2 regions of the Microbulbifer epialgicus genome follow, and region 1 is predicted to be linked to the other one. Evidence: predicted binding sites of a transcription regulator. Region 1 holds the regulator's gene; the other holds the start of a gene.
What was found. The regulator PhoB, encoded in region 1, activates phosphate uptake and scavenging genes when phosphate is short. The targets are predictions, from matches to a motif close to TGTCATAAANNTGTAACA.
Positions count from the first base shown of each region.

Region 2: a site for PhoB is predicted at 6,822-6,839, ahead of ACCI49_RS17960 (substrate-binding domain-containing protein). Genes of this name have one in related genera too.

Region 1 is NZ_JBGMEK010000008.1:29,863-45,386, reverse strand. It holds gene recG (ATP-dependent DNA helicase RecG) at 1-2,014, shown strand, start outside; gene ACCI49_RS05645 (dicarboxylate/amino acid:cation symporter) at 2,026-3,345, opposite strand; gene ACCI49_RS05640 (chorismate--pyruvate lyase family protein) at 3,492-4,076, shown strand; gene ubiA (4-hydroxybenzoate octaprenyltransferase) at 4,143-4,985, shown strand; gene phoB (phosphate regulon transcriptional regulator PhoB) at 5,095-5,799, shown strand; gene phoR (phosphate regulon sensor histidine kinase PhoR) at 5,924-7,249, shown strand; gene ACCI49_RS05620 (hypothetical protein) at 7,275-7,634, opposite strand; gene ACCI49_RS05615 (DUF938 domain-containing protein) at 7,634-8,248, opposite strand; gene yaaA (peroxide stress protein YaaA) at 8,245-9,021, opposite strand; gene ACCI49_RS05605 (DUF4265 domain-containing protein) at 9,172-9,651, opposite strand; gene ACCI49_RS05600 (M48 family metalloprotease) at 9,721-11,004, shown strand; gene ACCI49_RS05595 (putative porin) at 11,075-11,932, opposite strand; gene ACCI49_RS05590 (antibiotic biosynthesis monooxygenase family protein) at 12,225-12,539, opposite strand; gene phoU (phosphate signaling complex protein PhoU) at 12,622-13,323, opposite strand; gene pstB (phosphate ABC transporter ATP-binding protein PstB) at 13,349-14,224, opposite strand; gene pstA (phosphate ABC transporter permease PstA) at 14,258-15,524, opposite strand, start outside.
Region 2 is NZ_JBGMEK010000055.1:7,528-23,051, forward strand. It holds gene ACCI49_RS17930 (hypothetical protein) at 1-258, opposite strand, end outside; gene putP (sodium/proline symporter PutP) at 467-1,933, shown strand; gene ACCI49_RS17940 (O-acetyl-ADP-ribose deacetylase) at 2,088-2,600, shown strand; gene ACCI49_RS17945 (Mpo1 family 2-hydroxy fatty acid dioxygenase) at 2,707-3,171, shown strand; gene ACCI49_RS17950 (Lrp/AsnC ligand binding domain-containing protein) at 3,232-3,717, opposite strand; gene ald (alanine dehydrogenase) at 3,935-5,080, shown strand; gene ACCI49_RS17960 (substrate-binding domain-containing protein) at 5,419-6,771, opposite strand; gene ACCI49_RS17965 (16S rRNA (uracil(1498)-N(3))-methyltransferase) at 7,087-7,803, opposite strand; gene ACCI49_RS17970 (6-pyruvoyl trahydropterin synthase family protein) at 7,860-8,702, opposite strand; RNA gene ffs (signal recognition particle sRNA small type) at 8,831-8,928, shown strand; gene ACCI49_RS17980 (M2 family metallopeptidase) at 9,167-11,029, shown strand; gene ACCI49_RS17985 (type IV pili methyl-accepting chemotaxis transducer N-terminal domain-containing protein) at 11,166-11,951, opposite strand; gene ACCI49_RS17990 (OmpP1/FadL family transporter) at 12,456-13,871, opposite strand; gene ACCI49_RS17995 (DUF3108 domain-containing protein) at 14,121-14,825, opposite strand; gene purN (phosphoribosylglycinamide formyltransferase) at 14,922-15,524, opposite strand, start outside.

The DNA of each region.
Region 1 (15,524 bases):
GAAGCTACATATCCACTCGCTGCAGGATCTTCTGTTCCACCTGCCACTGCGCTACCAGGACCGCACTCGTGTAGTACCGGTTGCCGGGCTAACCATAGGCATGGATGCAGTTATCGAAGGCGAGGTGACCGCCGCAGATATTGTCTTCGGTCGCCGGCGCAGCCTGGTTGTGAAGCTACAGGACATGAGTGGCAGTATCACCCTGCGTTTTTTCCACTTTTCTGCAGCGCAAAAAAACCGCTTTGCCCGCGGCGTACGCCTGCGCTGCTTCGGCGAGGCTCGCCGCGGCGCCGCCGGACTGGAACTCTACCATCCAGAAACTGAGGTAGTAGGAAGCGAGAACAGTACCACTGAAGACACCCTCACCCCGGTATATCCTTTGACCGAGGGTGTGAGCCAAGGGCGCATGCGCGGGCTGATGCAGCAAGCCGTGACATTCTTACGAGGTGGAGCCGTCACCGAGTTAATCCCCACAGAATTATTACCCAAGGCATTGCGTTACCCCCTCAGGGATGCCCTGATTTACCTGCACTCACCGCCAGCCGGGACTCATCTGGAACAGCTCGGCGCTGGTGTACACCCAGCACAGCAACGCTTGGCGCTGGAAGAGTTACTCGCCCACCATTTAAGCTTGCTGGAGCTGCGACGCAATAGCGCCAGGGTTGCAGCGCCGCCACTACCGGTGAACAAATCCCTGGAGAGGGATTTCCTCTCGCGCCTGCCATTCTCACTCACCGGCGCGCAGCAGCGTGTATGCGAGGAAATCACCGAGGATCTCGCCCAGGAAACCCCTATGATGCGCCTGCTGCAGGGAGATGTCGGTGCCGGCAAAACCCTGGTAGCGGCCATGGCTGCACTTAAGGGCATAGGCGCCGGAGCCCAGGTGGCTGTGATGGCGCCCACCGAAATTCTCGCTGAGCAGCACAGGATTAATTTCTGTAACTGGCTCGAACCTCTCGGAGTGCAAGTTGCCCAGCTGACCGGCAACTTGAGAGCCGCTGAGCGTCGCGAGCAGTTGGCTAAAGTAGCCAGTGGTGAGGCGCAACTGGTGGTGGGGACCCATGCGCTTTTCCAGGAAGAAGTGGTTTTCCACAACTTAGTGCTGGTAATTATCGATGAACAGCACCGCTTCGGTGTACGCCAGCGCCTGGAGCTTCGTGAGAAGGGCGCTGCCAGCGGTGCCACCGGCCGGCTGCAGCCTCATCAGTTGATCATGACCGCAACCCCAATCCCTCGCACCCTGGCCATGTCCGCCTTTGCCGACCTGGACTGTTCCATCATTGATGAGTTACCGCCGGGGAGGCAGCCCATTAGTACCGTGGCAATTTCCAATGATCGCCGAGACCAAGTGATGGAGCGAGTGCACAGCGCCATTGCCGCGGGCCGTCAGGCCTACTGGGTCTGCACTCTGATCGAGGAATCCGAGAGCCTGCAGGCTCAGGCAGCGGAATCCACGGCAGAAGAGCTGGCAGAGATGCTGGATGGCGTGCGCGTGGCGCTGGTACACGGGCGCCTCAAGCCGGAACAGAAAGATCAGGTGATGAGCGCTTTTAAGGCAGGGGAAGTGGACCTGTTAGTAGCCACCACAGTAATCGAGGTGGGGGTGGATGTGCCCAACGCCAGCTTGATGATTATCGAAAACCCTGAGCGGCTCGGCTTGGCGCAGCTGCACCAGCTGCGCGGTCGAGTGGGGCGCGGCTCTATCGCCAGCCACTGTGTTTTACTCTACGGCACACCTTTATCGCAAAATGGGCGCGCACGTTTGCAGGCCCTACGCCAGCACAGTGACGGTTTTGCTATCGCGGAGGAAGACCTGCGCCTGCGTGGCCCGGGTGAAATACTCGGCACCCGCCAGACCGGTGAGATCCAACACCGCATCGCCGACCTTCAGAGAGATGCTGATTTATTGCCACAAGTACAGAGGATTGCCGCATCTCCGGTGCTGGACCAAGAGATGCGGCGCCAGCTGATTAAGCGCTGGCTACAGAACAAGCCCCGTTTTGCCGAAGCCTAATGGAAAGCGCCTCAATGGGCGCCTATGGTGTTTTGTGAATCATTGATACTCACACTGTCATAGTTCGAGTCGTAGTAAGTCTCCTCGTCCAACGCGCCCTCACTCTTCGCCACCACGCTGCTCACCACCGCGTCGCCAGTGATATTCACAGCCGTGCGCACCATATCCAGCAGGCGATCGACGCCAATTACTATGGCGATCCCCTCCAGCGGCAAACCCACCTGTTGCAGTACCATACCCAGCATAATCAGGCCCACACCGGGTACTCCAGCAGTCCCGATAGAGGCCAGGGTCGCAGTAATAATCACGGTCAGGTAACCGGTAAGGCCAATCTCCACACCAAAGAACTGGGCAATAAAGACCGTGGCAACCCCCTGCATGATTGCGGTGCCATCCATATTGATTGTCGCACCGAGAGGCACGGTAAAGGCGGCAACCTTGTTATCTACCCCTAAGCGCTTCTCTACCGTCGACAAGGTTACCGGAATGGTGGCCGCAGAAGAGGCAGTGCTAAAGGCAAATACCATGGTGGAACGCATTTTCTTGAGCAGCTCCAGCGGGTTGAGACCGCTCAGCAGCTTCAACAAAATCGAATAAACTCCCAGAGCGTGCAAGAGCAGGGCACCTAACACCACCAGGAAATACTTCCCAAGCTGAAGCAAACCGCCAAAACCCAGGTCCGCAAAGGTTTTCGCCAATAGCGCAAAAACTCCGTAGGGTGCAAAAACCATCAGTACCCCAACCATGCGCAGTACAACCGTGTTGAGGTCGTTAAAGAAGGCCGCGATTCGCTGGCCTGGTTCTCCGCAACGGGAGATGGCATACCCCATCAACAGGGCAAATACGATAATCTGCAGCATATTGCCTTCGGCCATCGCTGCCACTGGATTTGTGGGGAAAATATTTACCAGCACATCGGACAGCGGCGGAGACTCTTTTGGCTGGAAAGTAGAGCTTGCCGCAGCTGCAGCCTCGTTCACACCGATACCGGGCTGGAATACCAGTGCCAGACACAGAGCCAGAGTGATAGCCACCGCTGTGGTCAGCATATAGAGCAGAACCGTTTTGCCCGCCAACGGCCCGATACGGCTTCCCTCTGAGAGTGCACAGGCGCCACTGATCAAGGAAACCAGCACCAGCGGTACCACCATCAGCTTCAGCGAGGCGATAAAGATACGACCGATAATGTCAAACAGGCCCTCGGTCAGATAGAGATTGATGGCATTGGTCACACCCGCACCAAGCAACTGGCTGCTGTTCAGGAAATTGAACAAGACTCCCAGAATAATGCCGGCAATCATCCCCACCAAAATTTTGGTAGTAAGCCCCATAACAAGCTTCTCTCTATAGATTCGTTGTTTTCATTGCAGCGAGCACTATATCCATTGCCGCCCCAGGGAGCAAAAGTGCAACAGGGTGAGGCCAGCCGCCAGCGGGCAAGGTACAATGCCCTCTTTTCCAGACTGCGGAGTTATCGTTGCACCAATCTCCATATGTACCCACCGGCGATTGGCGTGGGCAGCCACTAGAAGCGACACAGCCTCAGCCCCCTGCGCCGCTATTACCCTGGCTGGAATATTCGGGTTCGCTGACTGCCGCCTTAAAACATCTGAGCGATGGGGATTTTCACGTAAAGGTACTCAACCAGGGCTGGCAACTCCCCCGTGCAGAGGAATGCCATGTACTCAAACTGCATGAGCACAGCCGTGCCCTGGTAAGAGAAGTACTGCTGTATGGCCGTGGCCAGCCTTGGGTCTATGCACGCAGTGTACTGCCCTTACGCAGCCTGCAGGGCAAGTCCCGCAATTTGCGCAGTCTGAATGACCAGCCGCTGGGGGAATTGTTGTTCAGCGAACCGGGAATTCGCCGTAGCGACATCCAATTTAATCGCCTGCAACGCAACCCCAGGCTTCAGCCAGAGGTGCTCTGCGGTGAGCATGAAAATGCCTGGGGACGACGCTCAACTTTCTGGCTGCGGGATAAGCCTCTGTTGGTAGCCGAGACTTTCCTCTCGGCCTTCCAACCTGAAGGGCCTCCCACAGCAACTGTAATCAATAACTAGACACCTGGAGAGAGGAGAGAGTCCACCGTGATCAGCCAACAGATTGCTACCCGCTGGCCTTCAGTGATGCCCTATTGGCAGTTGGCGAGAATGGACAAGCCTATCGGCTCACTCCTGCTTTTATGGCCCACCTGGGCAGCACTGTGGCTCGCTGCTGGTGGCTGGCCGGGGTTGCACCTGTTTGCAGTATTCACTTTTGGAGTCATCTTGATGCGTGCTGCCGGCTGCGCGGTAAACGACTTCGCGGATCGCGAAATTGACGGCCGTGTAAAACGTACTGCAGAGAGACCCCTGGCCAGCGGCGCCATCACACCTCGCGCTGCTCTGGGTTTGTTTGCCGGGCTCAGCCTGGTGGCGTTTGCCCTGGTACTGACCACCAACAAACTGACCATTCTGCTATCGTTGCTGGCATTGGGACTGGCCTTTTGCTACCCATTTGCCAAGCGCTATACGCACTTGCCGCAGGTTGTGCTGGGCGCCGCCTTTAGTATGGGAATCCCCATGGCCTTCGCCGCAGTCACCGGAGAAATCCCCCCCCAGGCGTGGCTGCTGTATACCGCAAACCTCCTCTGGACCCTGTGTTACGACACCTTTTACGCCATGGTGGATCGGGATGATGACCTGAAAATCGGGGTCAAATCCACAGCAATTCTGTTTGGGGAGATGGATAAAGCCATGACGGCGACCCTTCAGCTTCTGGTACTGATAGCCCTACTGTTTATCGGTCAGCGCTTTAACCTGGGAGCCATTTATTACCTGTCACTGATCGCAGTAGCCGGGCTCTTTGCCTATCAGCAGTGGTTGATACGCGACCGGTTAAGAGGAGCTTGCTTTCAGGCTTTTCTCAACAATAACTGGGTGGGATTGGCGATATTCGGCGGAATTTCCCTGCACTATCTGTCGAATTAGCCTTTGACTGGGAGACAGCAAGCAACCGTCATATATTTGTCATATAAATCCCGTTTAATCCCCGGCCATAACCGGGAAATCCTGACAACAGAGCGGGCATGGCAGGCAAATGCACAGTAAAACGATCTTGATTGTCGATGACGAGGCCCCAGTACGCGATATGCTGCGGGTCGCGCTGGAAATGGCCAACTATCGCTGCCTCGAAGCGGAGAATGCCCAGGAAGCCCACGCCCTGGTCATTGATGAGAAACCAGACTTGATCCTGCTGGATTGGATGCTGCCGGACGTCTCCGGTGTCGAACTGGCCCGGCGTCTTAAGCGCGACGAACTGACGACTTCCGTACCCATCATCATGCTTACTGCCAAAGGCGAGGAAGATAATAAAATCAAAGGGTTAGAGACGGGCGCCGACGACTATATCACCAAGCCCTTTTCTCCTCGTGAGCTGGTTGCGCGTCTCAAAGCGGTACTGCGTCGCGCCGGTCCTGCCACACCAGAAGACCCCTTGAGCGCCGGCAATCTGGTGCTGGACCCCCTCAGCCACAGGGTCACCATTCAGGGACTGCCTGTGGATATGGGTCCCACGGAATTCCGTCTGCTGACCTTCTTCCTTTCCCACCAAGAGCGCGCCTACACACGCACGCAGTTGCTGGATCATGTCTGGGGGGGCAATGTATACGTGGAGGAACGCACCGTAGACGTGCATATTCGCCGCCTGCGCAAAGCCCTGGCGATGGACGGTCACGACCGCTATATCCAGACGGTGCGCGGCACAGGTTATCGATTTTCTGTGCAAACTGTCGAAAAAGTGTGACAATCCCCTTGGGTCGGCACTGACTCCCACGGAAACCTGTGGTCATTTTTCAAAAACCGCGGGGTTCCACGATGTATTGAGTGCGGGAAGGACACAGTCCTCCGTCAGGTAACACGGCAACGCTATGTTGGATCGCAGTATCGGCGAATTTTCACGATTTGTAGTTATCGCTCTGGGCTGCACCATTCTCGGTTTCACTTCAGGCAACTGGTCACTCGCATTGATTGCAGGCCTGGCCGCTTACCTGATATCCGTGCTTTGGCAGCAACACCGCTTCAACCGCTGGCTGGCCAATGGCCGGCGCGGACCCGCCCCCACCGCATTCGGAGTCTGGGGCGAGATTTACGATGATTTCTATCGTATGCAGCGCCGCCACCGTCGTGAAAAACAAAAGCTGCACGCCATGCTTCGTCGGGTACAGGATAGCACCAGCGCCCTGCGCGAAGGCATAGTGGCCCTGGAAAATGGTGACCACCTGGCTTGGTGGAACCCCGCCGCCGGTGAACTCCTCGGCCTGCAGACCAGTGATGCCGGGCAATCCCTGGTCAATTTTGTGCGTGACCCCGGCTTCGTCAGTTATATGCACAACGAAGACAGCGACTCGCGTGAACCTCTCACCCTACCTGCCCCAGGTAATGAGGCACTGCGCCTACAGCTGGAAGTCACCCGTTATGGTCAGGATGAGGCGCTGGTTATCGTGCGCGATATCACCCGCCTGCATAATCTCGAGCAGATGCGTCGCGACTTCGTCGCCAATGTTTCCCACGAGCTACGCACTCCATTAACAGTGATCGCCGGCTACCTGGAGACCCTGCAAGGCAGTGATATGGCACCACCCGCGTGGCAGCGCCCTTTGGCACAAATGGAGGAGCAGGCCGTCCGTATGACCACACTGGTCAACGACCTGCTACTGCTGGCGCGCTTGGAAACCTCGGAGCGCAGTGGTGGCGATATACCCGTGGACGTTAATGAGCTGATGGAACGGGTAGCACGGGAAGCACGCAGCTTCAGTGGTGGTCGCCACCAAATTGAGGTGCAATGCGAGGGCCACAGTAGTATCCGCGGCGATGCCAGTGAGCTACACAGCGCCTTCGCCAACTTGGTGCTGAACGCAGTGAAGTACAGCCCGGCAGATGGAGAAATCCGACTGCGCTGGTGGCAGGATAGTCGTGGCGGCCATTTCAGCGTCGAAGATCAGGGGATTGGCATTGATCCAATCCATATTCCGCGCCTGACAGAGCGCTTCTACCGGGTCGATCCCGGTCGCTCGAGGGATAGCGGCGGTACCGGCCTGGGGCTGGCTATCGTCAAGCATGTACTACTACGCCACAGTGGTGAAATGAGTGTAAAGAGCATTCCGGCCCAGGGCAGCACTTTCATTTTGCACTTCCCTGCGAGCAAAGTAGATACAAAAATAGAGAATAATTATGGAGAAGTAGCAGGTACCTGACACTTCCCCAAGGTACCAGTTAAGGCTACTCGAACTCCTGCAGCCTCACCTGTTCACCATTTTTCGTATAGCTAATTTCATCTTCCTCGTTCACCGGAGTGCTCTCCCGACGCAGGATCAGATGGTGCAGCTGCAAGTCCCCATCGCGTAACAGCAGGTGCTCATTGCCATCGTCATCTGTAGGCAGAGGTTTGGCACCTAACAGAGCATCGCGCAGAGCGCGCAGGCGGGGCACATCCTTATAGCGATTCAAGTCATTGGAAAGCCGCGCTTTCATGCGCTCACTCTCGTGCAGGGCGGCGGCAGTTTCGCGGTATTTGGCAAAAAAGAAAACCGCACCAATGGCAAAGGCCACAATTATCGTCACTTCAAACCACGCAGGCATCATTTCTCCTTATTATCATTTTTGCGCCAGACCACCAGCTGATTGTTGGCCGGCAGGAAATTTAATTCTTCGCGAAACATGCCACTATTTTCGGCAAGCTGGTCCAGCCACTCCAGGTCGCGGATACCACTGGCTGGGTTGCGCTCCTTCAGCCACTGGTCAAATTCGGCATTGCTCGGTCCGATAAAAGTCCCATCAATTTTCATGGGGCCGTAGACAATTAGCTGGCCACCAGGCTGCAAGACGGAGGGGAGTTTGCGGAAAAAACGCTCCACCGATTCTCTCGACATGATGTGCAGGGTATTGGCAGTAAAGACCGCATCTGCACTGAGCTCTGGCCAGTCATTATCGACATCCAGGGTAAGGGGCTTTCGCAGGTTTTCTGCGGGCTGCTTCTCCAGCCAGGCACAAACGCCCGGTAACATCTCCGCGCGCTCAGAAGTCTGCCAGGTTAACTGAGGCAATTGTGGGGCAAAATAGACCGCGTGCTGCCCGGTACCGCTCCCAACTTCCAGCACTTGCCGGCTATTAGCCAGCAGTCTGCGCAGTTGCTCCAGGATTGGACCTCGGTTGCGCGCGCAAGAGGGCGCATCCGGCAGGCTAGGTTCGCTCATTGCGCCTCATCCCGAGTAAATACCCAATCGCGCTCACCAGACATTTGCGGGCTATAGCTGTAGCCCGCCACATCAAAACCTTTGAGGTCTTCCGCCTTTTTTACCCGCTGATCAATGGCCCAGCGACTCATCATACCCCGTGCCTTCTTAGCGAAAAAACTGATCATTTTATATTCGCCGTTCTTTAAGTCCTTAAAGTGTGGGGTTACGACCTTGGCATCGAGCATCTTGGGCTTAACCGACTTGAAGTACTCGTTGGAGGCGAGGTTAACCAACTCACGGCTCTTGACGCTGTGTAGCTGCTTATTGAGGGCCTCGGTAATCTGCTCTCCCCAAAATTCATACAGGTTCTTGCCGCGGGAATTCTCAAACTTGGTGCCCATTTCCAGGCGGTAGGGCTGCATCAAGTCCAGCGGGCGCAGGATACCGTAGAGCCCCGACAACATACGCAGATGTTTTTGTGCATAGCCGAAATCGCGCTTGCCCATAGATCCTGCATCTAGCCCGGTATACACATCGCCTTTAAAAGCGAGCAGTGCCGCTCGTGCATTCTTAGCCGTAAAAGGCCGCTTCCATGACTGGAATCGATCGTAATTCAGGACTCCCAGCTTGTCAGAAATTTTCATCAGACTGGAAATCTGCGGTGGGCTGAGTTCACGCAACTCTTTGATCAGTGCTGCGGACTCCTTGAGAAACTCCGGCTGGGTGGTCTCCAATTCCGGAATTTCGCTCTCGTAATCCAGCGTTTTCGCGGGAGAAATCACTATTAACATCGGATACCTTACTTTCTTCTGCCTAGCCATCACTGCCAGCGACATTCATACCCAATCGCGAATCTGGGTATGCCTGAAAATTTGCCCGGCTCTCTTATCACAATGGGGCAGCAACTATTGTCATTAACCCTCAGCTCATGCCGGCCGAAACTATTCCGGCTTTAGAATATCCTGCCACCAGTTTAACGGTGTCTGGCCATCCTTGGGATCATACACGTTGCCGTAATACCAGACACTGTTGGCCCCATCGCAGGCATTATTGAGGATCTTTTCAATCTTATCGAACCCACAGCTGACATGAATGCTGTAAACCAGCATACGCGGAACTTCCAGATCCAATTCACCTCCAAGTTTCTCTAGCTGCGGGGTCAATTTATCTGAAAGCTCTGCGCTATCTCCGCGGCAAAACACGCGGATCGCCAGGTTGCCGGAACGCTTTACCAGCTCAAACTGCTGGGTATCCTTGTCCACTTTGATGCTGTCGCCACTGGCGATGCCTTTGATAAATGCAGGCGAGCGTACCAGCTGACAGCTGTCGTCCTCGTTGATGCGCACCTGCAGGCGCTCCACCACTGGTTCGCCATCGGGGTTGGTACCCGCAAACAACTCGATTACCTGTAGTGCTGTCATAACCTCTCTTCCCGGACTGTGTACAATGGGTGATCGCTAAATACTCAGCATTATACAGGGAGGCAGGCAATGATCTCGCGCAACCAGACTTTATTCGCTGCTGCGGCATTCGTAGCAACCTCAATTCTCAGTGGTTGCGTCGTCAACCCAGTAACCGGTGAACAGCAATTCTCACTGGTCTCACCCCAGCAAGAGCTAAGCCTGGGGCAGCAACAGTACCCTATCAACCAGCAGCAGCAGGGTGGGCAATACACCATAGACCCCAGCTTGCAGGACTATGTGAACAGAGTGGGACAAAAGTTGGCACGGGTTTCCGACCGGCCTCAGCTCCCCTATGAATTCGTCGTTCTAAATAACTCTGTACCCAATGCCTGGGCATTGCCGGGAGGCAAAATCGCTATCAACAGGGGGCTATTGATATTACTTGAAGATGAGGCCGAACTGGCCGCAGTGCTGGGCCACGAAATAGTTCATGCTGCCGCACGCCATTCGGCAACTGCCATGTCCCAACAGCAGGTACTGGGTGCCGGGCTCGCAGTGCTCGGTGCAGCAACCAAAGATTCCGCTTACGGAGACTTGATATCCACCGGCAGCCAACTGGGCGGCTCTGCCTATATTGCGCGCTACGGCCGTGGCAACGAGCTGGAATCAGATGAATACGGGATGAAATATATGGCCGCCGCCGGCTATGATCCCCTGGGTGCTGTACGCCTGCAGCGGAAATTTGTCGAGCTCTCCCAGGGCCGCCAGAGCAACGGACTGGAAGCACTATTCGCCAGCCATCCCCCGTCACAATCCCGGGTTACAGCAAATATTGAACATAGCAAAGCACTACCCAAGGGCGTCACCAATCGAGATGCCTATCAAAAAGCGATTGCTCAATTGAAACGCGATGCCGATGCCTATAAAAATTATGATGATGCACTGGAGGCGGCGAGTAAAAAACAATATGGAAGTGCCCTCAGCCTTGTGCGCAAAGCACAAAAGCAGCAACCCAAGGAAGCAGCTTTCTTCGCCCTGGAAGGTGATTTGCTGGCGCAGAAAAAACAATACTCCGACGCTCACAAAGCCTACGACCGCGCAGTACAGAAAAACCCAGCGCTGTTTTCCCACTGGTTAAAACGCGGAATGGCGAGTGCACAACTCAAGGACTATACATCCGCCGAGCGAGACCTAAGCCGCTCCCTTCGCTATCTGGAAACCGGTTATGCGCACTACTACCTGGGTGAAGTTTATGAGAAGCAGGGCAATAAGCAAAGTGCTTTCAAACATTACCAAACAGCAGCAAAGGCTGGAGGGGAAATTGGCACTAAGGCGCAGGCTAGAATACAGGCGCTGACAGGGAAAATTTAGGTAGGGTTGATCAAAATAACCCGTAAAAAAAAGGGCTACTTACAATAGCCCTTTTTTGTCTAGCTATAAATTACAGCTGTACAGTCAGACCCAGCTCAAATTTATCAACTTCGATATCGGCACTTGAACCCGAAGAATAAGCTTCATTGCCAAAACTACGAAGATTCAAGTCATCAAATAGCATAGTACTGTAAGCAGCTTCGACAGCAATGTTTTGGCTGAAGAAGTGTGAATAACCTAATTTAAAGTCCTGATTATCATCATACTTTACACCAATAGAAGTACTCTTGGTGAAATAATATTCAGCACCAACCTTCCAGTAGTTATCACCATCGTCAATGCTTGTGTAAGCAAAGTCAGCCGTCCAGTATTGATCACCACCCAGGCTGGCAAAGTACTTAGTAGAAAAAACCCGAGCGTCGAAATCGTCATCAGTAACAAAATCAAAGCCAATGTAATCGTTGCCATTCAACTGATAGTTATAACGAGCCTCAACTAACGTCTCATCATCGTAATCATTGTCTACATGGGACAATTTTACTAGGAAGTTAGGGGTAAATAAATATCCAAGGGATATCGTATTTACATTGTCATCATCCACTTCTGTAATGTTGGCACCAACCATCAGACCATTATTGGCAAAGTACTCGCCTGCCACAGCAAAATTATCACTATCAAAGCTTCCTACATCAAAATGAGTAAAAGCCGCGGATACATTAGTAACTTTATTAATGTATTCAAATTCCTTTAATGGACCCAGTGATTCCTTACCACTGAAATAATAACTGGTTTCAGCACCAAATAGATTACCATCCGCGCCATCAAGGTCCAGGTTTGAATAATCAACAGTAGTAATGGATGTGTATTCCTCAGCAGTTGCAGTTACGGCGAGAAGCATCAGGGGAAGAGCAGCGAGCTTGAATCTCATATCAAAATCCTTCGTTAACGTTGGGATCCAAATTGGGCAGAGAATTGTAACAAAAGTTTTTTAGTTCGCAACAACAGTAAATTACAAAAAGTTAGTTAACTATTTTTTTGCGGCAAGTTGAATAAAACAGGTGGTTGAATTGACTGGAACAAAAAGATAAAAATACTTGTAATGCAGCGTAATAACTAACTAGAAAAACAAATCACAAAAAATAATATAATTTTATATTTTTTTAATTCTTATCGGCTTCACTAGCTTTATTCAGCTTACATTCAGTTTGTACTCACTAATATTAATCCAAACTAAAATTAACAACCCATTGCGGGTCTTCAAATTCACCCAGTGAACGAATTTCGACGAAGGGGGCAACACTGCGAATGATTTTATCGATCTCCACCAAATGTTGTGCCTGCATTGCATCCCTGTCTTCCTTACAGCGCCAAGTGGCAACAGCAAGCAACTTTCTTGGATCATCAATCTTGCGGTGAAGTTCCGTTCCCATAGCGCCGGGATATTGCTGAATTAACCTGGATGCTCGTACCCAGGCCTCAGCATATTCCTCTGCACTGAATCCCTCTTTGATATGAACTTCGAAAATATATTTCATCGCTTCCTCTCAGGGCGCCCGAGCTGGAAAAACCTGCAATAAAAAAGGCCGCTTAATGCGACCTTTGTAGCGGGCTGGAAGTTCAAGACTTCCGCAGATTTTTTTCATGGCCGTGGCGAATATCCGCACCTTCCACCAAATAAACCACCTGCTCACAAATATTCTTCGCATGGTCGCCAATACGCTCCAATGAACGCAGCGCCCAGAGCACATTGATCACTCGCGAGATACTGCGCGGATCTTCCATCATATAGGTGACTAACTCGCGCACCGCGGTGCGGTAATCCATATCCACCTGCTCATCTTCCGCCAGTGTGCGTAGGGCCGATTCCACGTCAAAGCGGGTATAGGCATCCAGGGCATCGTTAAGCATCTTGCGCACGGCATTGGCGATATGGCGTATTTCAGTGTAGCCGCGCGGTGAGGTGCCTTCATCGGTGAGGGCAATGGCCATTTTTGCAACCTTGCAGGCCTCATCGCCGATGCGCTCCAGATCGCGAGCGATACGGGTTACCGACATCACCATCCGTAAATCCGAGGCGGCGGGCTGGCGCTTGGCGATAATTAAAGTCGCGTGCTCGTCGAGTGCCATCTCGCTCTTATCGATCTCCTCTTCGACACGCAGAACCTCCTCGGCCAGCTGACTATCAGCATTGGACAAGGCATCAACAGCATCGGCGACCTGGCGGGCGACCATGCCGCCCATCTCCAACATCTCGGTCTTAATACCTTCCAGGTCCTCGTTGAACTGACGGGAGATATGCTGATCGAAGTGCATTTCCATAGTGTTCCCTCGGGGCGTGGCCGACTCAGCCGAAGCGGCCGGTGATATAGGCTTCGGTTAATTCGTGCTCAGGGTTGGTGAACACGGTTTCGGTATCGTTAACTTCGACAAGTCGACCCAGATGGAAGTAGGCCGTACGCTGACTGACGCGAGCGGCCTGCTGCATTGAGTGTGTAACGATGGCGATAGTGTAGTTCTCGCGCAGCTCGTCAATCAGCTCTTCGATACGTGCGGTGGCGATGGGGTCCAGGGCCGAGCAGGGCTCATCCATCAGAATAACTTCAGGGCTAACCGCAATAGCGCGGGCAATACACAAGCGCTGCTGCTGACCACCGGAGAGTCCGGTGCCCGGTTTATCCAGACGATCCTTTACCTCATCCCATAGCCCTGCGCGGCGCAAGCTGTTCTCAACAATTTCATCCAGATCGGCGCGGCGGCTGGCGATCCCATGGATCTTGGGGCCATAAGCCACGTTCTCATAGATGGATTTTGGGAAAGGGTTTGGTTTCTGGAATACCATGCCCACCCGAGCACGCAGGGGCACGACATCCACCTTGGGGCCATAAATAGGATCGCCATCCAGACTCAACTCGCCCTCGACACGACAACCTTCAATGGTGTCATTCATACGGTTGAGGCAGCGCAGGAAAGTGGACTTACCACAGCCGGAAGGGCCAATCATGGCCACCACTTCATTGCGGCCAATATCCAGGCTGACGGAGTGGATAGCCTGGGCCTCGCCGTAAAATACATTCACATTGCGCATGCGCAGTTTGGCGGTATCACAGAACGGCTTGCCCACGGTTTTCCGGACTTCGGCGCTCGCTGCAATTTGCCCGCCAGTCAGTTCGGATCGCGCCGCCTCTGTGCGCCCTGCGGCATCCAGGGTCATGGTACTCATAAATAATCCCGCTTTCTGTTAATCCGCGCTGTGTTACCAGCGGCGCTCAAGTTTCTTGCGCAGTAATACCGCGCTGGCATTCATTACAATCAATACGCTCAGCAGCACCATAATTGCTGCCGAAGTGCGCTCGACAAAAGCGCGCTCAGGGCTGTCGGCCCACAGGAAGATCTGTACCGGTAGCACAGTGGCTGGATCAGTCACCCCGGCGGGCACATCGACAATAAAGGCGACCATACCAATCATCAACAGCGGTGCTGTTTCACCCAGTGCCTGGGCCATGCCGATAATCGCACCGGTAAGCATACCCGGCATCGCCAGTGGCAACACATGGTGGAAAACCACCTGCATACGCGAGGCGCCCATACCCATTGCCGCTTCACGGATAGAGGGCGGAACCGCCTTTAGCGCCGCACGGCTGGAAATAATAATCGTCGGCAGTGTCATCAGGGTGAGTACCAGACCACCTACCAACGGCGCCGAACGGGGCAGCTCGAAGAAATTGATAAAGATCGCCAGCCCCAACAGGCCGAATACGATAGAAGGTACCGCGGCGAGGTTATTAATATTCACCTCAATAAGGTCGGTCCAGCGGTTCTTCGGTGCATATTCTTCCAGGTAAATGGCGGCGGCTACGCCGATAGGGAAGGACAACGCCAGTGTCACCAACAGAGTAAACAGCGACCCCATCAATGCCGCACGAATACCGGCCTGCTCTGGCTCACGGGAATCCCCATTGGTAAAGAAGGTGGTATTGAAACGTTTTTTCAGCTCACCACTATCCAACAGTTGCTCAATCCAGCCGGCTTTCTGCTCAGAGGTGCGACCACGAAAACCCTCCTTGGAATCCTTGAGGCTCTTAACAAAGGTGTCCACATCGTCATCGGCGGCGAGCCATACCATCTCGCTCTTGTCGAGCAGATCCGGGTTATCAGCCAGGCGGTCACGCAGGGTGAAAGGCGCACCAGAGGAAACCAGGGTATATAGCTCACGCTTTTCACCGCGGCTGGTCACTGAGGGAAAGCGCTCGCGCAAGGCTTGGCGTATCAAACCGGAGAAGTTGGCCCAGGCCAGACTCTCGTCATCGACTTTGTCGATGCCGAGCACCTGCGCATCGTAGTGTATTTCCAGCTGAATAGCGGTCTGGACGAAGGCACCGCTACCCTTGCTGATAATATCACTGAACAAAATTACAACTGCGAGTATACCGAAGGCAATACTGGCAATGCCCAATCCACGAAAGAGCTTTTCCTTGCGGTGGCGGCTGGCGAGGCGCTTCTCGATACGCTCACGAACCTGC
Region 2 (15,524 bases), on a different contig from region 1:
GCTGGCCAGGCCGCGTACCTTTGAGGCCAGGGCTGGGTGATCGATCAGGTAGTTATCCCAGATCTCCCGGTGAGTATGCGGTTGGATTTGATAGATGCCCAATCCATGGCGCCGTCCCTGCTTGAGATGAAACCCCAGCTGTGACTCCTGTGCGGCAGTGCCGAGCAGGAGATTTTCCATGCCCTGGCTCCAGGCTCTCAGATGTTTGAGGGTCGGACGGATAACCTGGAGGCGCAATTCGTCCAGACAGATGCCCATAGTGTTGTCTTTTTTTCTGTGGCTGTCCTGAATATTTAGTTTGCGGATTGAGTCGATGCCACCTGTTGGGTAGATTTAGGCGCAATAAACATAACTATTTTTGAAGTGGTACCGACCCCGTAGCTCATTTTGCCCAAAAAGCGAGCAAAGAGTCGCAGAAAGCGCCCTCTCTGAGTGCCACTCCAGTTTGAGTAAAAGGAATCCCCCCATGCCCGCACAGTGGCTCGTTGCCCTTACTTTTGTCGCCTATCTGGCTCTAATCCTGGTGATTGGCATTTACGCTTACATGCGCACTAAAAATGCCAGTGATTATTTCCTCGGCGGCCGTTCATTGCCCCCTGCCGTTGCGGCGCTCTCTGCCGGGGCCTCAGATATGAGTGGTTGGTTACTGCTAGGGTTGCCCGGTGCTGCCTATGCCGCGGGCTTGTCTGCGGGCTGGATCGCTATAGGCCTCTTTTCCGGTATCGTGTTGAGTTGGGTCAGTATGGGGCGCCGCCTGCGTATTTATACCTATGAACTGGACGATTCCCTTACTGTGCCCGCATACCTGGATCGCCGCTTTAAGATGGGCCACCCTTACCTGCGCACAGTGTGCGCTATTTTCATCTTACTGTTTTTCCTCTTCTACGTGGCTTCGGGCTTGATTGCCGGCGGCAAGTTATTTGAGACAGTTTTTGGTTGGGACTACCACTATGCGGTGGTTATTGGCGCCGTTGCAGTGATTTCCTACACACTGTTTGGCGGCTTCCTGGCGGTATCCTGGACCGATGTCTTCCAAGGCTTGCTGATGAGCGTTGCTCTGATTGCCGTTCCTTTAGTGGTGATTTCCGATCAGGGTGGCTTTTCCGCCAGCTGGGCTCAGTTGCAAACACAACAGCCCCAGTTAACGTATTGGTTGACTGATGGCAGCGGACAGGCTTTGGGTATGGTCGCCATTCTGAGTTCACTCGCCTGGGGGCTGGGCTACTTCGGTCAGCCCCATATCCTGGCGCGTTTTATGGCGGTGCGCAGCCCGGATGATGTCCCTGCAGCTGCAACTGTTGCGGCGGTTTGGTCCCTGATCGGCTTCCTGGGGGCCATGGCGGTAGGCCTCTTTGCCCACCTGCAGATGCAGCAGGGGCTGCCGGATGGTGAGACTGTTTTTATGGAGTTGGTTCAAGTTCTGTTCCACCCGATTGTTGCGGGCGTACTGCTGGCGGCGATTCTCTCCGCGATTATGAGCACTGCAGATTCCCAGTTGTTGGTGTCCTCTGCAGCACTGGCGGAAGATATTTACCATGTATGGGTTGGGCGCAAGACCAGTCCGGAAGCCATGGTTAAAGTGGGGCGCTGGGCCGTTGTGGGGCTTTCCTTAATCGCTGTGTGGATTGCTATGGACCCGGATTCCAAGGTTCTGGATGTGGTGAGTTATGCCTGGGCCGGGCTCGGCGCCGCATTTGGGCCAGCACTGCTGATCAGCCTGTATTGGTCAAGAATGACCGGCAGCGGTGCCATTGCCGGGGTGATTGTCGGCGGTATCACAGTGGTAATCTGGGAACAGCTCTCTGGAGGTATCTTCGATATCTATGAATTGCTACCGGGCTTTATTTTCTCAGCAGCTGCTATCGTCATAGTTAGCGTGCTGACGAAATGCCCGGAAGCCGTGGCCTCCCAGCATAAAAAACTGCTGGGGTAAGCCCGGTGGGCTTGTACTTGCGGCCCCCAGTGATGGGGCTGAGTGCAGTGTGACAGCTACGCAGAGGGCGCGCCCTTGGCAAGGGCGCGACTGTTGTGAAGCGAAAAGGATTTCCATCCGCAGCGATTATTCAAATAGCGGTTGGAGATACTGAGTGATCAAAGTTCATCTCGGTGATATCACGCGATTGAACGTCGATGTCATCGTCAATGCTGCCAACGCCCGCCTACTTGGCGGTGGCGGTGTGGACGGCGCCATTCACCGCGCGGCGGGCCCCGGTTTGCTGGATGCCTGCCGCAATATTGGGGGTTGCCCGGTTGGTGAAGTCCGTGCAACCAGTGCCTTCTCAATACCCGTCAAACGAATTTACCATACCGTTGGGCCTGTCTGGCGCGGCGGCCGCTTGGGCGAACCGGAGTTGCTTTCGAGCTGCTATCGGCACTGCCTCGCGCTGGCGCGGCGAGAGAGTATGCGCTCAATCGCCTTTCCTGCGATCAGTTGCGGTGTCTATGACTATCCCCCCAGCTTGGCTGTGGAAATCGCCGTCGAGCAAGTACAGCAGCACTTGGAAAAAGACGGAGAGCCACAGAGCATCATATTTTGCTGCTTTGATGCGGAGATGGCCGAGCTCTATCACGCTCAGTTAGATGCCTACGTGCGGCGTTAGCAAATTATTTTGGTTTGATGCCTGGTACATTCGGCCATTGATTACGGCCAGGGCTCGGAGGATGATAGTTTTCCTGACAATAACACTATAAGAAAAGGAGATTGTCATGCGCAGTGCCCAGCAGTGGTTTGCCGAGTATGGCGAGAGCCACCAGAATCCTATTAATAAATCCATTCACTGGGTTGCAGTACCGGTAATTTATGCAACGGTTGCCGGCCTTTTATGGGGTATTCCGCAGCCGCAGTTTATGGCGGAGATTCCCTGGTTGAACTGGGCTGTAGTGGTCACAGTGCCAGTGTTGCTTTTCTATTTTGCCCTTTCTTTTCCAATTGCGCTCGGTATGACTGCTTTGACGGTTGTTTTCTTATGGGGCTGGTCGGTAGCGGAGCGTCTGGGTGTTCCCGTGTGGCAGACGGCACTGGGATTATTCGTGGTGATGTGGATTTTCCAGTTTATCGGTCATCATATCGAAGGGAAAAAGCCCTCCTTCTTTAAAGACGTTCAGTTTTTGCTGATTGGTCCCGCTTGGGTGATAGGTTTTGTTTATCGCAAGCTGGGTATTCAGTACTGACTCCCTTAGTTGGGTTGAGATAGAAATAGGGCGACTGACTTGTCGCCCTGATTACAGGAGCTATCGGTTGTAGTGCACCGGTACCTCCAGAGTTTCCTTCACTTCTTCCATCACGACATAACTGGTGCACTCTTGAACCTCTGGCAGGGTCAGAAGGGTCTCACCATAAAATTTGCGATAGGCACCCATATCCGCGACGCGCGCTTTGATCAGGTAGTCAAAATTGCCAGAGACCAGATAGCACTCCTGTACTTCCGGAAGAGCCGCCACGGCATTACGGAACTCTTCAAATGCGTCCTGGGCGGAGCGATTCAGGCGAATTTGCACAAATACCACCAAAGCGGCATCCAGGAACTCCGGATTGATTAGGGCGGTGTATCCCTGGATAACTCCATCATTTTCCAGTCGTTTTACTCGTTCAACGCAGGGTGTGGCAGTTAATCCGACTTTACGGGCCAGTTCCGCATAGCTGGTCCGGCCATTTTTTTGCAGGACTCGCAAAATGTTGCGGTCCACCGTGTTGAGCTCTTCCGAGCGCTTGCGCATGTCTCTGTCTCCTCAATAGGCGATCAGCTTAAAAAATGGACTTATCACCAGTTTTAATAGTGGATACCACTAGTTTGATAAAAACTCTTGTAGAAATCCACTGCTAAGGTGGCCCTATACTGCGGAAAATACAGAAATTAGGCGTGACTCCTGCATTTGTGCAGAGATTGTGCCAACCGCAGAGATTGTGCCAACCGCAGAGATTGAGGAGCAAAAAATGTTGATTGGCGTCCCGAAAGAGATCAAAAACCACGAGTATCGTATTGGCCTGACGCCGTCGAGTGTTCGCGAACTGGTTGGCCATGGCCATCAAGTCATCGTACAGAAAGATGGCGGTACCGCTATCGGTTTTACCGATGAGATGTACGAGCAAGCCGGAGCCAAGATCATCGATACTCCGGAAGAAATTTTTGCCACTGCCGATATGATCGTCAAGGTAAAAGAGCCACAGCCGAACGAGTGCGAAATGCTGCGCCCGGGGCAGGTTCTTTACACTTACCTGCACCTGGCACCAGACCCCAAGCAAACCGAGCTGCTGGTGAAGTCCGGTGCAACCTGTATCGCCTATGAAACCGTAACCGACCGCTTTGGCGGCCTACCGCTGCTGGCGCCGATGTCAGAAGTGGCTGGCCGTATGTCTGTACAGTGTGGTGCCCACCACCTGGAGAAAGCCCAGGGTGGCCTTGGGGTATTACTCGGTGGCGTACCCGGTGTAGCTCCTGCCAAGGTCCTGATTATCGGTGGTGGTGTTGTTGGTACCAACGCGGCCAAGATGGCCCTGGGTATGGGCGCTGATGTAACCATCCTGGACCGCTCACTGCCGCGTCTGCGTCAGCTGGACGATATCTTCGGTGGCGCTGTACGCACCGAATACTCCACTAACGATGCGATTGAAAAGCATGCGCTGGAAGCGGACCTGGTGGTTGGTGCAGTACTGATTCCGGGCGCCGCAGCTCCGAAGCTGCTGACTCGCGATATTATCAGCCGCATGAAGAAGGGTGCTGTAGTTGTAGACGTGGCTATCGACCAGGGTGGTTGTTTTGAAACCTCCAAAGCTACTACCCACCAAGAGCCCACTTATGTAGTTGATGGCGTGGTGCACTACTGTGTGGCCAACATGCCCGGCGGTGTAGCTCGTACCTCCACCATGGCTCTGAACAACGCTACCTTGCCTTATGCCGTGGCTCTGGCGAATAAAGGCGCCAAGCAAGCGTTGCTGGATGATGCCAATCTGCTGGAAGGGCTGAATGTTCACGCTGGTATGGTGACTTACAAAGCAGTTGCAGATGTACTGGGCTATGAGTTTGTAGATCCTAAGCTTGCTCTGCAAAAAGTTGCCAAGCTTGAAGAAGCTGTAGCCTGATTATAAGCGGCTGCCATACAGCCGCTCTTTAAACGAGCTGCAACGCGCTTGTAATTTGGGAGTTTTCCCCGGAGCGCTCTTTGGCGTTCCTCTCTGTGAGACTTGGTAGCGAAAGCTGCCATTGATAGCCGCGTGTTTACGCGGCTTTTTTATTGTGAGCCCTATTCTCCAGGTTTGCTCGCTGCTGCAGTGATTTGGCTATTGCTCTTAAAGTTAGTCGTTGGCGATAACTCAGTATTAAAAAAAGGAAGGCCCTTGCGGTACTTCCCGTCGTATTTTCCTAGTCCCGCCGGTATCGCTTTTCTTCTCTGGCCCTGAGAAATGGCAGGGTATTCAAGCTACAGTAGCCACACTTCAACCCGGCGATTTTTGATTTTGCTGCTGGATTTGTTCGATGCGATAGGCAGATAGGCACCGAACCCCTGAACAGGTGTAGTGTTGATCTGGTGGTCGCGAAGTGCAGATCGTACGGTTACAGCGCGCAATTTGGACAAAACTACTGAGCGCTCTGGGCTGACCTTTTCGTCACCAAAGCCGATCAGCAGTAAACGGCGTTCGCGGTTCTGGGGTTTTTGCATATAGCTCGCCAGCCTTTGGATGTCCTGCTGGGCTTTATTGTCCAGCAAGGCGCTGCCTTCGGAAAAGCGGAAATTAATACTCAATCGCTCCGCATTCTCTGTCAGGGTCAAATATTCCTCGGGGCCTTCGCGCAGCCCTTCGGGCTTTACACCGATTGGGGTTTGGGCAATAAATCCGGTGGACTTTACCTGTGCCTGACCCAACTCACTCTGTACAAAGCTTAGGAACTCTTTAGCGACAGGTTTAACTGAGTAAACCGGCGTGTATAAAAACAAGCGGCGTGAGAGGGGATAATCTTCTGTTGCAATGGTGAGATGTTCTGGTGTCTGGGGTAGGGTATCTCTATCTGAAACAGCGATAGCTTTAGATTGACGGATCGATGCCAGCCCGACAAAACCGATACCATTTGGATCTGCTGCAACAATATCGGAAAGTTGATCGTTGGACTCAAATCGCTCGGCGCTGTTGATCAGAGTATGGCCTTTACCCAGAACCAGGCTTTTGAAGGTATCCCAGGTACCCGATTGGTTGTCGCGGGCATAGACTTTGATTTGACTCTTGTTGCCGCCGAGCTGGGACCAGCTTGTGATTTTCCCGGAAAAGATAGAGGCGATCTGTTGCAAGGTCAGTTTTTGGATGGGGTTGTTGGGATGCACAATGATTGCCAGGCCGTCGATGGCAATAACATGCTCTGCGCGACTACTGCGCATATCCCCAAGACGGTTGAGTGCCGCAAATTCTGTATTCTTGATAGGTCTGGAAGCCATGGCAATGTCTGCCTGAGATTGCATAAGTCCTTTAAAACCTGTGCTTGATCCGTGTGCAGCAATATCGACAAAAATGGTATTTTGACCAGTGTCTGCTTGAACCCGGAATTCATTAGCTTTGTTCATTGGTATCACACGAATGTTCTTGGCACTTTTTGCGGAAAGATAGTCGCGGATTAAGTTGGGCGCTAACTGTGCTCCGATAGTATTTGAACCGTGCAGGGTGAACAGCAAACCAGAAGCATTTGTATCGAATGCAGGTAGTTCAGCTGAAGTGGCTGAGGTAAATGTTAGTCCCAGTAAAAGTGACAAGATATAACTTAGTCGGTGAAAGAACAGGTACATAAGAACTCACCCATAGGGAAGAAAAACGAGGCCGCAAAATATGTCTTATTTATTACAAAATGATGAAACCTTGATGAATAAAACGTGCAAAAGTCTCAATCTCCGGTTGTAAGTGTGATTTACATTGAATTATCGAATGGAATTTTGAAATTGTGAGGTATGTAAGATTAACGGTTTGTAAAAGGTTTGAGAGTACTGAGGCGATGGCTTAAAGGTGGGGTGGAATTATGGGGGGCGGGGATCCCGCAGACGGCGAGCAAGTAAAAGACAGTTGATTTTAATCAGTAACCCCTTTACCCGCTCAGTTGGGAAAAGCTAGCGGGCGGGAAATAGGCGGCTTACTAGTACCGGTAATGCAGTCTCTACTCGCAAAATACGTGCTCCCAGGTGCACCGAGTGAAAACCGGTTTCCTGAAGCTTTTCCACTTCGTAGGGAATAAAGCCACCTTCAGGGCCAATCGCCAGGGTGGTTGCCTTATGGATATCAACGGGACAGGCATCGCCACCTACCGGATGGGCAACCAATTTTAGCGAATTGGCGGTTAACTCGGGCAGCTCATCCTCCACAAAGGGCTTAAAGCGCTTGCGTAAGATGATTTCCGGCATCTGGGTATCCACAGCCTGCTCAAGCCCTAATAGGCACTGTTCGAATAGTTTGTCGGGCTCCAGCCAGGGGGTTTGCCAATAAGATTTCTCTACGCGGTAGCTGTTCAGCAGAACCAGCTTTTTGACACCTAATGCAGTGATATGCTGAATAATCCGTTTTAACATTTTTGGGCGCGGTAATGCCAGAATCACTGTAAGTGGCAATGGTGGGGGAGGGCTGTCTTGCAATCCCACTCTTAGCTCTACTTGTTGATCAGTGAAAGAAGTGATTTCACCAGAGCCGATTTTGCCATTGAGTAACCCAACACGCATTCGCTGCCCCGGAGTAGCCCGATGGACCTGGGTAATATGCTCCAATCTGCGGCCTGTGAGACGTACATGCGTGGAGTCGATGAAATCAGTTTCCTGTAAAACAATCAGGTTCAAAATCTGCTGACCTTTGCTGGGTATAGAGATTGGCTTGCTTTGTTCTGCGTAAAAAATTACCGCTGGGCGGAGGCAATTGCCCCTTTACCCAGGCCTTCGTACGCTCGCACGGTGATCTCTATACCGGGCGCCCCTTCGGCTAAAGAATTGGCAATATATTGGGCCAGCTGCTCCACCGTAGTATCGCAGTCGATAATCTCACAGCAGCGCGCGGGAAGCTCCAGGGTGAAATCCCCCTGCTGGGCCTGATAGGCAAAACTTAAGGTTTTCTCCCCCTCTTCATGTAAGTCTTCACGGGTGCCCAGGTAGATATCTTCCCAGCGTTTTGCCCACTCTTGTTCCAATTGTTTATTGCGTTCGCCAGCAGAAAAAATCTGGATGCGGGATCGGTGACCATGGGCAATTCGTTGGCAATTGCCCTTATGCTTTTTCAGTCCGTGGCTGTAGTGATAGAAGGCATCTTCTATTTTTTCCTCTTCAAAGTTGAGCTTGAGTTGTTCGACACTGGTAGGAAAGGAGCTGGCCAGTTGTTGAACACTCCAGTGCGCTACTGTATCCCGATTAATAGCGGCAGCCTCCACCAGTGCGAAAGCCTGTTCGGGGCCGGATACGGCAATTTGCTCGCCACTTGCCAGCTGCCAAGTGAGTGATATCTGACCAACTTCATTGGTAATTGTCAGTCCAGGAGCTTGGGTGGGTACCAGCAGGCGGTGGTCGAGTTGGTCATCCAGCCAGTGGCGCAGAGTCTTTTTAACGATACCAAAGTCGCAAACCATACCCTGATGATCGAGGGCACCTTCAAGGGCGGCATTGGCCAGCCAGGTTTCTCCTACCAGCCCGCGCTGGTGATCTAAGTAGCTGAAGTCAACATTGGTTAAATTATCGACAAAAAGGTGCATGAGTAACTCTATTGAAGGGGTAAAATACTAGACGTCTATTATAACCTGTTAATAGGGCTGGAACTTGTGGCTTTATGTCTCTATAATCGCGCCCTCTTCGGATGCACCGGAGATCGTTGTGGCGGCCCTTCCGGTCCCCTCGCAATGAGCAGCTGTGAACCCCGCCAGGCCCGGAAGGGAGCAACGGTAGCAGTGGTATCATGTGCCGAGGGTGTTGCTGGTTGGGCTGCCTCCATCATCACTCCTATCCTGTATTTACTTTCCCCCCTCTTGCCAGTAATAGCGCTTTCACACCGTAAAATTGCGAGATTAGAGCCGTATTTTCCCCCAGAAAATGATTAAAAAAAGGTATTTTGTGTCGATCTGGTATGGCGGATTGCGCCTGGCGTCGATGAGAATATGGACCTTATGCTATAAACGGCGACAGTTATAACTAAGCCCAATAATGATGATCTGAGGGGAAGATGAAAAAAATTGCTCTTACTATCGCGACCGCGGTAGCGCTTTCCGCCTGCGACAGTGGTCAGCAGGCGTCTAAAGCTACTGGTCAGGCCCAGACTACCGCGGAAAGCGCTGTGGTTGAACAAGGCCAATTAACGGTCAGAGACGCCCAAGCTTTTCTGGATAATGCTCAGGCCCGCTTAGAGAAGATGGCCCAGGAGATGAGCCACGCCGCTTGGTTGGCATCGACCTACATCAATGTGGACTCCCAGTACGTAGAGGCACTGGCTTCCGAGCGTTATACCACCCTGGCTGTAGAGTTGGCCTCTGAAGCAGCCAAATTCAATAACCTGGAGCTGGATGCAGATACACGCCGTAAGCTGACTATGTTGAAGCAGGGGTTGGTGTTCCCAGCCCCCAAAGACCCGGCATTGACCGCTGAGCTGGCTCAGATTGGCTCTAAAATGCAGGGTATGTATGGCGCTGGAAAATATTGCCGGGAAGAAGAGGGTGCGGAGAAATGCTACACCCTTACCGAAATGGGTCGTGTAATGGCGACCAATCGCGACCCTGAGCTGCTCAAAGATTTGTGGGTTGGCTGGAGAAGGGTGTCTCCTCCCATGAAGCCCCTGTATGAGCGCCAAGTAGAAATTGGCAATGCGGGAACCGAAGAGCTGGGCTATGACAACCTGAGCGTTTTCTGGCGTTCTAAGTACGACATTGAGCCAGATGCCTTTGCCGCAGATATGGATACTCAGTGGGGCAAAGTGAAGCCTTTGTACGAGGCCTTGCACTGCCATGTGCGCGCCAAGCTGAACGAGCACTACGGTGATGATGTCGCACCCGCCCAGGGCAAGATTCCCGCACATCTGCTAGGTAACATGTGGGCCCAGGAGTGGGGCAATATCTACGAGTTAGTTAAAGATGAGGATATGCAGGCTCCTTACGACCTGACTCAGCTGGTCGTAGATTCCGGTATGAGCGAGAAAGATATGGTCAAGGTGGGGGAGAAGTTTTTCACTTCCCTCGGCTTTGAGCCGCTACCGGAAACTTTCTGGAAGCGTTCCCAGTTTACCCAGCCCCGCGATCGCGATGTGGTTTGTCATGCCAGCGCCTGGAATATGGATGGCCAGGATGATATTCGCATCAAGATGTGTATTAACAAAACCGGCGAAGACTTGGTCACCATCCATCATGAGCTGGGCCATAACTTCTACCAGCGCATTTATAAGGACCAACCCTTCCTCTATAAGGAGGGCGCCAACGACGGTTTCCACGAGGCGGTGGGTGACACCATTGCTCTGTCTATCACCCCGAAATACCTCAAGGAGATTGGGTTGATGGATGAGGTGCCGGATGAGAGCAAAGATATTGGTTATCTGATGCAGCAGGCGCTGGATAAGATTGCCTTCTTACCGTTTGGTTTACTGGTCGACAAATGGCGCTGGCAGGTATTCAATGGTGAGGTGCAGCCTTCTGATTACAACAAGGCTTGGTGGCAGCTACGTGAGGAGTATCAAGGTATTGAGGCTCCAGTGGAGCGCACTGAAGCAGATTTTGATCCGGGTGCCAAGTACCACATCCCTGGCAATACGCCTTATGCCCGCTATTTCCTCGCGCGCATCCAGCAATTCCAGTTCCATCGAGCGCTCTGTGAAGCCGCTGGTGAAACCGGGCCCCTGCACCGCTGTTCCATTTATAAAAATGATGAAGCGGGCAAGAAGTTGCGTACTATGCTGGCTATGGGAGCTAGCAAACCCTGGCCCGATGCTATGGAAGTTCTGACCGGCCAGCGCGACCTGGATGCCTCAGCTATTATTGATTACTTCCAGCCTTTAATGGCCTACTTGGAGGAGCAGAACCAGGGACGTCAGTGCGGCTGGTAACCTGTTAGATATCCGATATTTTTTAGTGAGTTAAATAAAAAAGGGGAGTTTTACTTCCCCTTTTTTATTGTTCTGCTGTCTTCTTCACTTCCCTGTACTTTCTGGATTTCTTTCGTGCCGAACTTAAACTTAGCGCTTAGTTTAATAATAGTTCTCTGGAGTCCAATAGCTCGGCATACTGTTTGGTAATAACATTCATGGTGCGTAGCATCAGATCAGTGGTACCTGTAATCACTTGAATCTGCCGTTTCTCAGATATTTTCATCTCCCCTTCGAATCCGCGGTTAGCGTAATTTAGGTGGTCCTGCGCTTTGCGTAGATTGTGAGTGATTTCTGGTGTGTTGAGAGGGCTGTCCAGAAGTTGGTTCAGGCGGTTGGAGTATTCAGTAAGATCCTGCTGCAATCCATTTTGGGAGCTGTCTGGGGATACCTCCCAGAGTTTAGCGGCATAGTTCTTGGCTATACGCTGGGATAGCATGCGTTGGCGACCGGCAATGTTGATTAGCTCTGCACTGTTGTGCTGTGCGAGTTGTTGCAGTTTTATAACATAAGTATGTGCGCTGGACAAAAGCGTGTTGCTTCGTTCAAATAATTCGGTGGCGCTTTCCTTGCTGACGGGTTGTCGAGTTATCTGCTCAAATGCTTCCCACTCTTTTTGTACTTTTATAAGTTGGCCTTTTATTTTTTCCGCATCCTGAAAGTTGCTTAGCTTTTCGTGGTTTTGCTTGAATTCCTGGATGGATCTTGAAAAGATTTTTTCATGGCGCTCTGCCTCAGGCTGTATTCCGCGTAAGATATAAGTTTGGGCGATACGCTGAGACAGCATTCGCTGCCGACCAGCTAAATTGATGGCGTCCCCCATGGTAAAGGCTGAGACATCCAAGCTTATGATTAACAAGAAAAATAATGCTGATAACTTCATGATTTTACTTTTTTAGTTTGACGTGCTTTTCAATTTAGATTTGAACTCGGTCAGGCTGACTCTAAGGATGTAATCTGTTGCTGACATCAATGCTGACTCGGTACCCTTGGTGGCTGTTTTCGCAGTTCTTTTTCATAGCGGTAAGGTCTAAGGTCGAATATCTTACTGTTGATATTTTACTTGGTGTCTTGTGTGTCGCCATGACAAAACTCAAGAAAGAGTATGATTTTTGAGATCGCTCTTTGTGTTTGAGTTTTTGCCTGAATTTAATCGATGAGGAGGAGTTATAGAGTTGAGTTTTCAGCTTAACCTGCGGCTTCAATTAATTTAGGGGCGTTTATAGCAAATTTGCTTGAGATGATATCTACCCCTTTTTTCCCATGCGAGGATTATGGTGGTATAGGTGAGGCGTTCAGGAAGGTTTGGAACGGGGCTTTTGCGGGCCTAAAAGCAATAAAGGCCCTACCGGAGGTGGAGCCTTTATTATCATGGGGGATTTGTCAATCAGAAGCGATAGTTTATCGCTGCACTAAATAACCAAGCCTCGGTTTTAGTGGTTCCGCCATCGTAGTATGTAAGGAATAGGTTTTGAAGATTGTTGATTTCCTGAATCTTTTCATCATCTCCCCAAAGATAGGCTATGCCAGCATCTACGCTTAACTTGTCAGTGTGATGGTATGTGCCGCCAAGTGTAAGCCATTGACGATCCGTATCGGGAATGGATAAGGTGCGCCAAGTAATTGGGAGGTCCAGGCCGGTATTTGCAAGAATTTCTTCTTGCTCGTTGCGGTTGAATCCATCGCGTGCTGCGCCTTGATCGTAGGCATAACCAAAGCGAATGGTTGCTTTATCATTGTAGAAATATTCGCCAGCAATGCTGAAGCGAGAACCGCTTTTGAAGTTCTCTTCTTTAAGCGGAAGAGGGTTGAACCCTTCGCCTGCTGAGGGGACAAATGCTTCAAGGCGCTCAAACCTATCCCAATTGGTCCACATGTAACCGAGCGCTAGGGCCCACTGGCTGTCGAAGCGGTGGTAGAAGCCCAGCTCCAAGGTGTCTGGCAGGTTAAGTGTTAGGGAGCCGCTGACATCATCAAATGGGGCGCCTGGCGGTATAATATCGGAGCTGATATCGCCCTTCAGTTTTGGGTCGTACTTGGCGTGGTAGGAAATACCGGCACGGGTATTGTCGCTAATGCGCCAGAGGGCACCAACTGTCCAGCTCACATCCCAGCCATCACCTTCAATATTAAGGAGGGTGGCGCCTTCAGGGTTAAACCCAATTACTTGCGCCAGAGCCGCGCCTAAAGGAAAGTCGGTGGGGAAGCTGGTGTTTAATTTTGCATCGGCATAGAGAAAGTTTATGGCTGCGCCAAGGCTCAAGGTGTCATTAATATCGTAAGCGATGGATGGCTGGATATTAACGGTCAGCAGTTCAGTTTGGTTTGCAATAAGAGTGGCGGGGAAGCTATCAGGAAAATCGGTTTCAAGGCCAAAATCGGTATACATGGCCAAGCCCCAAGACCACTCATCGTTGATCGGTGCTGCCAAGTAGCCATTCGGAATCCAGGCGCTGGTGGCATAGTCATCAGCATCGGCTGGTACAGTGAGGAGGTCAGTGATGATAACGCTTCCATCCGGAAGGGCGACTGGTCCGAAATACGTCACATCACCAGCTACGTCGATATTGGGATCAACATAGGTAATACCACCGGTAATGGTATAAGTATCAAACAGCGCGGAACCCGCGGGGTTGCGCGCGAGGATAGAGGCATTATCACCGATGGTGTTTTCGGCGGCGAAAGCGCGGCCGAGGCCGGATGCGCTGGTTTCCTGCAGGTAGAAACCTGCTGCCATTGCGCCTTGGGAAACGGAGCCGATTGCTGCGGCCAGAACTGCGTGTCGCAGATATTTCTTATTCATGAGAGCCCATCTCTAAGTCTACTGATTTACTGAAAACCATAAGCTGCATGTGAAAAAATGCCGAGATATGGATGGAAGGTCGTTAGACTTATTTAAATACCTTCCATTTTTGTAGCAAATTCCCTATATAAAAAGTTTGGCAATAAAAAATTGCCCGGGCAAGGGAAAGGAGTCACTTTATAAAGAGAAAGGAGGCAAAAATCCATCTATTAAGGAGATATTTTTTTTGCCTCACGGAAGGTTGGTGTTTTATTGGCCTGCGCTGACACTTTTTCCATTGATGGATAGTTTTGTCAGGGTAATTTGGTATTTTTTGCCATTCTCTTCTCTTTGAACTAGCTTCACAAGCGCATAGTTCCACTGGGGGGCAACCCAGACAGTTGTCTCTCTTGCAGAATCCGCGTCTCTTACTCGCCGCACTTTGATAGTTTCTATTTCTCCCATGGGAGTATCCAGAGTTTCAGTGCCTTCCCGGGCAAAAGTGTAATTGCGAATCTTCTTGCCGTCGGCGATTTGGTACTGCAGGTCCTCTTTACCTGAGGCAACATCAAGCGCCAACTGTATCTGGTAACTCACCTTGTCGAGTATATGTGGTGGCACATCTTTCATATCCCTGTCGGGATTGGAGACATTGAGTACCAGGCCTTTTTCGGGCTCAAAATTCAGTACAGTGCCGCGATCGCGTCCCAATCCTTTGCGGCGGTACTCGTAATGGTAGGGAGTGATGCTACCGTCCCGGTCGGTGAAGCGGGAGTACTCCTTGATATAGGCAAACAGGGTGTTGGTGCTGAAATCCAGGCGCCAATTGCCCTCCTGGCCGGTGAGTTCGCGAGTGGCTGTGACACTGATGCCGTTAAAGCGAGCAGTATAAGTTGCTTTGAAAGGTTCTAGTTGGCTGGCCAGGGATTGGCCGGTGAAAAGAAAAAGAAACAGGGAGGAAACTAATAAGCGCACGACAGAGCCCCGCTAAAACTGAATCCTCTTGAATATTAGCTGGCGGGAAAGGCAATGTACATTGAAGGACTTTTTTCCCGCCAGCTAACACCGGGCTTAGCAGTGAATTCGGGTTCCGTTACGGGGCAGTAACTCGCCATCAAGCTGGGTGCGATCGTCGAGCATATGCAGCCGTTTCTCCGCGAACCAAGTTACCGCCATAGGGTATATGACATGTTCCTGTACCTGAACCCGTTTGGCCAGTGAATCTGCTGTATCTCCCTTCTTTATAGGGACTACGGCCTGGACAATGGGTGGGCCTCCGTCGAGTTCCTCGGTGACAAAATGCACCGTAGCGCCGTGTTCGCTGTCACCGGCATCCAAGGCGCGTTGGTGGGTGTGTAACCCCTGGTATTTGGGCAGCAGAGAAGGGTGAATATTAAGCAGGCGCCCACTGTAATGACGTACAAACTCAGGCGTTAAAATACGCATAAATCCTGCGAGGACAACCAAGTCTGGCTGGCAGCTATCGATCTCTGCAATAAGAGCTTGGTCAAAATCTTCTCTGTTGGGGAATTCCCGGTGATCAATGATCGAGGAGGTGACCCCGGCTTCGGCAGCACGAGTCAGACCATAGGCTTCAGGCTTGTTGCTGATCACAGAGCAGACAGAAAAGGGCGCCCCGGCTTGCGCCGAGGCATCCAATAGTGCCTGCAAGTT